DNA from 2 places in the Shewanella sp. H8 genome. Region 1 is predicted to be linked to the other one. Evidence: riboswitches for the same ligand, from Rfam matches in the RefSeq annotation. Region 1 holds a riboswitch; the other holds the start of a gene.
The links. Region 1 has a riboswitch for thiamine pyrophosphate ahead of thiC (phosphomethylpyrimidine synthase ThiC). Riboswitches for the same ligand answer to the same signal wherever they lie in the genome.
Positions count from the first base shown of each region.

Region 2: linked by a shared signal. The riboswitch ahead of ABIS04_RS11415 (TonB-dependent receptor domain-containing protein) and the one ahead of thiC (phosphomethylpyrimidine synthase ThiC) in region 1 are both predicted to bind thiamine pyrophosphate.

Region 1 is NZ_CP157213.1:2,425,062-2,429,499, reverse strand. It holds gene ABIS04_RS10530 (TonB-dependent receptor domain-containing protein) at 1-1,404, opposite strand, end outside; TPP riboswitch at 1,662-1,761, shown strand; gene thiC (phosphomethylpyrimidine synthase ThiC) at 1,968-3,968, shown strand; gene ABIS04_RS10520 (bifunctional hydroxymethylpyrimidine kinase/phosphomethylpyrimidine kinase) at 3,974-4,438, shown strand, end outside.
Region 2 is NZ_CP157213.1:2,630,383-2,634,820, forward strand. It holds gene ABIS04_RS11410 (hypothetical protein) at 1-192, opposite strand, end outside; gene ABIS04_RS11415 (TonB-dependent receptor domain-containing protein) at 248-2,449, opposite strand; TPP riboswitch at 2,507-2,613, opposite strand; gene ABIS04_RS11420 (YcfL family protein) at 2,782-3,174, opposite strand; gene ABIS04_RS11425 (PaaI family thioesterase) at 3,238-3,705, opposite strand; gene ABIS04_RS11430 (PaaI family thioesterase) at 3,702-4,211, opposite strand; gene hinT (purine nucleoside phosphoramidase) at 4,211-4,438, opposite strand, start outside.

The sequences.
Region 1 (4,438 bases):
TAAATTTGGGGAGCGGTTCTTTTGGGCTAAACCAAGTTCTATCACTTCAGTATCACTGAGTTGATAGCGAGCTAGAAGGGTGGCATCGATGTTATTGTCATTGCGCTTTCGATATAGGCTATTAAATTCATCTGCGGCCATGGTATTAACATTGGTCATGCCCATCATGCTCATGGTGTTATAAGGCTGAACCTCACCCGTGCTTGTCGATACGTATTCATAACGAACACCTGCAGACAGCCACCAATCTGTATTCATTGTTTGTTGCCACTCGCCATAGAGTGCAGCACGTTGGCGTTCGCCATCATTAATATTGACGTAATCATTTGGGCCCATCATGACTGAACCTTCAATCGCTGGCCATGTATCATCAAGTTGATAAATATAATATTCTTGGCCAATTAATAAGGTGCTGTCTGAGCTCATTGGTAGCTGCCAATGTAGTTGGTAACTGTAATCTTTACCCTTAGTTTTCATTGGCATCATGCCGGTTTTCTCATCGGTAAAGAAGCCCATTTCATGCTCTACATTGTGCCAGTTTGCTTGGGCTGTGAACTCACCTTCGTTTTCAAGCGTTCGTTGATAACGTACTAATGCGCCATAACTGTCATTATTCGTCATGTCCATATACTGGTTTGCAAAACCTTGAAAGGGGATATGTTGATGAGTCAGTTTGACTGCAACTTGTTGAATGTCATCTTGCCAAGCAGCGGTTAATGCATGATTTTGTGATTGGTATAAAGTGTCTAGTACTTTATCGCCATGGCCATCTGTATAGCTGTTTGCATCTTCAAATGATCCTTGGTAACTAAAGCTTAATGTTTTACTTGCTACAGTGGCATTTACACCTGCGAGAATGGCGTCATTAGTGCTTCGATAACCGCTAGATATGTTACCACTTTGCCATGTCACTGTATCGCTATCGGTAAATACAGGGGTTAAGCTAATGACGTTAATTACGCCAGCAATGTTATCGCCACCGGCGCTCACCGGAGAGACTCCAGCAACAACTTGAGTCGAACTAATTTGATTGGCTGACACATATGAAAGTGGCGGGTTCATCTGGTTTGCACATGATGACGTAATGTCGCTGCCATCAATGAGCACTTTGATCCGATCGCCCATCATGCCATTTAAAATCGGTAATGCAGAAACGCCACCCGCTTCAGAAAAATCTACACCTTGTTTATTTAATAAGTTTTGGGCAGAACCGAGTAAATCGTTATTGGCCGCTTGTCCATGTACTTCAACCAGCTCAATGCCTTCACTATTTTGCTTATCGTACTGCTCAGCCATTACTGGTTGTGTAATAGCAAACATTACAGCCAATGAAATTGATGAGTAAACCCATGGGTAATTTGTATTTAATTTAATGGTTTGGATTGCTTTATTTGCCAACGTCATCACCTTTATTGTTATTTTATCAACCTTTGATGAATATATTTCAAAGGTGTTTATCAGTCTGTTAAATTATAACTTGCTAATAAATATGATGAATGCGACATAGTGTCGCACCTTGATAAATACCTGTCTGTGGTGATAAATGAATCATGGAGATATCAATGACACTGCATCAGTTTCTGACATGTGGATTGATTACTTTTGTATGAAATGATTATTTTAGTGCTTGTTATTTAGCAACAAGCTTGCTTATACTGCGTGACATCTTGTCGGAGTGCCATTATGGCTGAGACCGTTTATTCGGGATCCGTTGAACCTGATCAGGCTAGAACCTGCGAAGGAAACAAGCGTAATAATCATGATTATTGGGAAGATAAATAACGTATTAACACGATTGTAATTGGACGTTTACCTCCGAGTTTTTTATCGGTTTATATTCCAGTTACGTTATTACATTAGTATGTTCTATGTGATTATTGACGTAGGCAATAGCATTTTTTATTGTTTACTGCTGCTATCAACACCTCTCCAGACAAGCAACTCTACTCTTAATATTGAGGTTGCTAATGTCAAATCAAAACCGTCGTCAAACTCGAGCTAACGCTCAACAATTTATTGATACCCTTAAACCGTTACAACATCCTAACTCGGAAAAAGTCTATTTAACGGGTAGTCGTGCTGATATCAACGTCGCTATGCGTCAAGTTAATCAAACTGACACCGTTATTGGTGGTACCGACGCTGAACCCATTAAACAAGCCAATCCGCCTATTATGGTCTACGACTGTGCGGGTGCTTATTCTGATCCTCTTGCTGATATCAACGTGCGTGAAGGCTTACCTAAAATCCGTCAAGCATGGATTGATGAGCGACAAGATACTGAGCAATTAACGGGTGCAAGTTCGGGTTTTACTCAACAACGGCTGGCCGACGATGGACTCGATCATTTACGCTTTGACGCCCTTGTCGCGCCTAAACGTGCCAAGAAGGGCAAATGCGTGACCCAAATGTATTATGCTCGCCAAGGTATTATTACCCCTGAAATGGAATACATTGCCATTCGTGAAAACATGGCTCGCGCTGAAGTAACCGATAGCGTGTTGACGCAAAAAGCCCCAGGTGAGGATTTTGGTGCGCATATTGGGCAACTTATCACTCCTAAGTTTGTTCGCGATGAAGTCGCCCGAGGTCGAGCGATTATTCCGCTGAATATTAACCATCCTGAAACTGAACCTATGATTATTGGGCGTAATTTTTTAGTGAAGGTGAATGCCAATATTGGTAATTCTGCGGTGACATCTTCGATTGAAGAAGAAGTTGAAAAACTCGTATGGTCAACCCGTTGGGGCGCCGATACGGTCATGGATTTGTCGACTGGACGTTATATTCATGAAACGCGTGAGTGGCTTATCCGTAATTCGCCTGTGCCGATTGGTACCGTGCCGATTTATCAAGCATTAGAAAAGGTTAATGGCGTTGCCGAAGACCTCAGTTGGGCGGTATTTAGAGATACATTGATTGAACAAGCCGAGCAGGGCGTAGACTATTTTACGATTCATGCAGGGGTGTTATTGCGTTATGTACCCATGACCGCCAAACGCCTTACCGGTATTGTGTCGCGTGGCGGTTCAATTATGGCTAAGTGGTGTTTAAGTCACCATCAAGAAAGTTTCTTATATGAACACTTTCGCGATATTTGCCAAATTTGCGCCCAATACGATGTGTCGTTGTCGTTAGGGGATGGTATGCGCCCAGGTTCAATCGCCGATGCCAATGATGAAGCGCAATTTGCGGAATTAGAAACCTTAGGCGAATTGGTCAAAATTGCATGGGAATACGATGTGCAGACCATCATCGAAGGCCCTGGCCATGTGCCAATGCAATTGATTAAAGTCAATATGGAAAAGCAATTGGCCCTTTGTGATGAAGCGCCATTTTATACCTTAGGCCCACAAACAACCGATATTGCGCCTGGCTATGATCACTTCACTTCAGGTATCGGTGCAGCCATGATGGCTTGGTACGGCGTGGCGATGTTGTGTTACGTCACCCCTAAAGAACACTTAGGTTTGCCTAACAAAGAAGATGTAAAACAAGGTTTAATTGCCTACAAGATTGCAGCTCATGCTGCTGATGTCGCTAAAGGTCATCCAGGTGCACAAGTACGTGATAATGCATTATCAAAAGCCCGCTTTGAATTCCGTTGGGAAGATCAATATAACCTAGGTCTTGATCCAGATACCGCTCGTGCTTACCACGACGAATCGTTACCACAAGAATCAGCCAAAGTGGCTCATTTTTGTTCAATGTGTGGGCCTAAATTCTGTTCAATGAAAATAACCCACGAAGTGCGTGAATATGCCGCGAATCTTGAACAAGCTGAAGCACTTAAGATTGAAGTCTCTTCGGCTAATGCTTATCAAGCTCTACATACGACTCAAGCCATAAATCCGTCCGAAGCGATGGCGCAAAAGTCGGCAGAGTTCAAAGCGTCGGGCTCGGCGCTTTATCATGACGTCAAACCAGCAGCACAAGTTGATACCGACTTAGCGGTTGAGGTTGAATAATCGCCATGAATTCATCGACATTTGTCAGTGAATCAATAACGCAAACCCCACCCATTGTCTGGACCATAGCTGGTTCTGACAGTGGTGGTGGTGCGGGGATTCAAGCTGATTTACTCACCATACAAGACTTGTCGTGTCACGGGTGTAGCGTGATAACCACATTAACCGCACAAAACTCAGTCAGTGTGAGCCTTGTTGAAACCGTTTCTGAATCCATGCTGTTGGCTCAGTTCAGTAGTTTACTCGTGGATTTGCCGCCAGTGGCGATTAAAATTGGCCTGCTTGCATCCCAAGCACAGGTCGACATATTGGCTGACTGTTTGGCTCAGATGCGTGCCACTCAGAAGATGGTACCTTTTGTGGTACTTGACCCCGTCATGGTTGCCAGTAGTGGTGCGAACTTTAATTCTATCGATCTCGATTTTAGCCCTCTCATTGGTTTAATTGATTTACTAACGCCTAATCAGCAC
Region 2 (4,438 bases), 210 kb from region 1:
TTTATGGGCGGCCTCCATTTCTACAGCCAACATTGACATAACATCAGCATATTCACCACAGACTTGGGTTGCCATCGCGTTTGTCACTCGTTGAATATTGTCATAACTATCCACTCTGGCGATAAACCATTGAATAGGATCAAGATAGTTCTCATTAAACGGATACATGCTGATTTCTGCAGTTAATTTCATTTTTTTATTCCTTATCAAAAGCCGTTGAAACATAAGTCACAACGGCTTTATGTTATTACATAAATTGAACTTCTAAAGTTACACCCAGTTGGCGTGGGTCACCATAACGAATATATTGCTTGTCTGCCCAATCTTGATCGGGTTCATTGCCAAAGTAAAAGCCTCGCACACCATATTGTTCATCAAACAAATTGCGGCCCCATAAAAATGCCGACCATGTTGGCGTTTCATAACCTAAGCGGGCGTTGTAAATGGTATAGGCTTCTGACTGCGATTCATTGCTGTCAGAATAATAAAACTGACTTTTACCACTGGCATTCACATTTGCAAACCAACCTGAATCAGCAACATACGTCATACCGGCACTGTAAGTAAATTTAGGCGAATGCGCTAAGTCGCGTCCAGATAAATCAATGGTAGAACCGTATTTGTCATTGTATTGATATTGACCATATTCAGTTTCTAACCAACCAAAACTACCATAAAATTCAATACTTTCGGTCAAATACCATTTCGCATCGAGTTCAGCACCGTAGTTATTTGAACTGCCAGCGTTTTCTGTAAACAGAATAAACCGCTGCGGGCTATCTGGGTCTTGTAAAGATGCGGCAACTTGTTGATCTTGGCGATCCATATAAAATAGCGCCAAGGTGGAATCCACTTCTCCGTCAAACCAGCTCGATTTAACACCGACTTCATAGTTATATAAAATCTCAGTGTCGAACTGTTTCTTGTTAGATAATTCCGCAGGAAGTGTCATATTAAATCCACCCGCTTTGTAACCGCGAGCAATACGAGCATAGACATTTTGATTATTGTTAATGGCTTTAGAAAGCGCTATATGGCCACCCCACATATCTTCTGATGGCGCAAAATCATCTTGGTTACTGTCACTATAATCACTATCACGACGTTCAAATCGCAATCCAGTCGACAATAAATAATCGTCACCTAGATGACTGTCTAATTGGCCAAATACGGCATAATTTGTCGCATCATAACTCGACTGTAATACTTCATCAGGATAAGAGTTGTACTCTGAGTATAAGTCGTTATCTTCTTTTAAATTCATCGCGTATACACCCACTAACCAGTCGGTGCTTCCCGCCCAAATTCGTCCAGCCGTTTTTGAAGACAAACGAAACTCTTGAGTTACCGTTTTACGGTCCCCCTTTTTATCCCAAGTATAATCGTAAACACATGGCTCACTACCGATAGAATTATAGTCATCATCGTATGCAGTACATTGCTTGCTTGCCCAATAGTCTGGGTTTGCCCAATCACCATCATAACCATTGTGATGATCTGTTTGTGCAAATGACGTTAACGAAGTGAAATCGAATTCTTGCATCCCAGTATAAATAAACTTAATTCCTGCCCCTGTGGTTTTTTGGCTATCAACCCCAGGTTCGTCAGTTAACGTGTTAGTAAGATTATTGTCCAATGTCCACACATCGTAACCATTATCAAAATTGGCATGCAATAAGGTCAAATCAACTTGAAGGTCGTCTGTAGCGTACCAACGAAGCTTAGCCCTTGCCGTTAACTCGTCGCGTTCATTAGTATCATCGCGGTTAAGATAAAGGTTGTCACGGTAACCATTTTGATTGTGTTGTTCTAGTGATACACGGTAGAGTAATTTACCTGAATCATTGAGTGGACCAGAACTAAAGCCTGAAAGCGTGCGAAGGTTGTCGTCACCTAAACTGACTTTTGCCCCATGTTCAAATGATTCAGTAGGATCATTACTTTTTAAGTAAATTAATCCAGCTAACGCATTCGCTCCATATTGGGTACCTTGTGGACCGCGCAAGACTTCAACTTGCTGCATGTCGTACATACTCGACACCATGCCAAGTCCAGATAAATCAATATCATCAACTACAAAGCCAACCGATGAGTTTGGCGCGCCTTGATATTGCTCTTGTTCACCCACACCACGAATTTGGAAATATTTAGGACGAGAACTACCACCAGACCAATTAAAGTTAGCAATTGAATTAAGCACATCTTCAAAATGTTGCGCGCCTTCATCTTCTAATTGTTGAGCATCAATAACGGTAACGCTGGATGGCATTTTATCAAGGCTGATATTACTAAAGTCAGCGTTAACAACTATCACTTCCATTTTTTCAGATTCAGGTGTAACGCGCTCAACATCGGCGGTTTTAGCCATAGCAACAGGCGAGCTCAATGCTGTAATAACAGCTAAAGCAATTGGCGTGTGGGATAACCCAGTAGAATTTTTCGTGAACATAGGACCTCAAATAATTATTTTGAGATCCGGCAAGAGTAGCGAATAAGAGGTGCACATAACAATTGTGTGGCCCATTCCTACGCCGGTATAAGCCGGATCAGGTTCTAAGGGTTTGTCTGATAGACATCTCAGTTCAGTTTTACTGAACACCCCTTGGCGACGACGATTATAAACTATCTACAATCTGATTACACGAACAGTCATATATTTTAATAACACAAAATATTCTGGGTATTGAAGCTAACACCTTGAAGATAAATAAAGTGTTAGCTTTAATTATTTTCAAGGTGTTAGTTAACTTGAGTTAGGTTAACAACACTGACGTTATCTAATTAATAAGAAAACGTTTCGCGTACGTAAATCTCAAAGCGAATTGCTTGGGCATTTGGCGCCACACCACTCACTTGCAATTGTTGCATGCCATGCAATTTAACCGACTTCCAACTGCTTGCTTCGTCTTCAACAGTCAATCCGTTAGCATCAAACCAAGTAAATTTGTATTGTACCCGTAAATCGGTACTGGATTTACTTTGAATTAATGCCGATGCTTTAAGTAAATCAGCCACCCTATGTGATGATATATTTGTCACGTTAATATCACTTGCAAATGAAGTGCTATCAACTCTAACCAGCCCACTAGAATCGACAGAAATGCCCGCAGTATTGTGTGCACATGCACTCAGTAACAGTGCAGAAGCGATAAAGCATAATGATGTTATTTTCATACTATAGTCCTTCTAATAAACTGATTAAAATAATCTTGTGGAACAATAAAGCTCACTATATTGCTAATCCAGTAAAAAATGAGCTCGTGCTGTGGCAATAAGTTGTTTACGGTTGGTTTGCCAGCAGTTAATGCTCACGTTCGCAACTCGACGACCTTGGCGAGTAATTTTACATTCGGCAAACGTATCTTGGTGTAAACCCGCACGTAAGTAATCAATCGAAAAATCAATAATTTTAGGTACTTTTTTGGCTTGCATAAATACCATTAATTGCACAATAGCCGACATTTCCATAAAACCAGCAATCACTCCGCCATGTATCGCTGGCAATATTGGGTTACCGATATTGTCATCTTTAGCGGGTAGTCTAAATACCATTTCGTCACCAAAACGGGCCACGGACATACCAATGAATTGTGAGTAAGGTACTTTCTCAAGTAAATAGCTGTAATCATTCAATTCAATGGCGCGTTTAACCACATCTTGAACATCTAAACCTTTTGCTGGATCTATTTGGGTTGACTCACTCATGATTTCACCCCCGGCAAATTACCCATTAACGCTTGACGAAACTCTTCGCCGACCATTTCAGGGCTAATGCGCATAAATGACCCCACGGCATGAGCAATAGGCTCATCAATGCTGTCTTGATAGGCAATGGCACGGGTAAAAGCAACGCTTGACGATAAACGATAGCATTCAGCAAAAGCATAAACAGACTTATGAGGTTCTGCTGGTTTCATATAATCGACCCGTAAATCTAATGTTGGTGACAATTCTAAGGTCTGATACTTTTTCAAAATAGCGCACACAACAGATGTACCGCAAGCAGTATCGATTAAGGTGGTAATAACCCCGCCGTGGATTACCCCTGTATCTGGGTAACCAATAATGTCTTGGCTGTAAGGCAACTCAATAAGCACGTGATGCTCGCTGGCCTCTTGGACCGTAAGTCCTAAACGACGACATTGAGCAAGTTGATTAACAAAGCGTGTCGCAACTTCCGTTAACGGAAAAAAATCACTGTTAATTTTCATTATCCACGACTCAGCATAGGGCCTAAGGGTTTACCACCTAAAAGATGCATATGAATATGAAACACCTCTTGGCCACCATGCTTGTTGCAATTTATGATTAATCGATAACCATCTTCAGCAATACCGGCTTCATCAGCAAGTTTGGCTGCTACTGTTATCATCCGCCCTAATGCTTTTTCATCAGACGCTTTAATATCATTAGTTGTCGCGATTAAATGGTTAGGAAT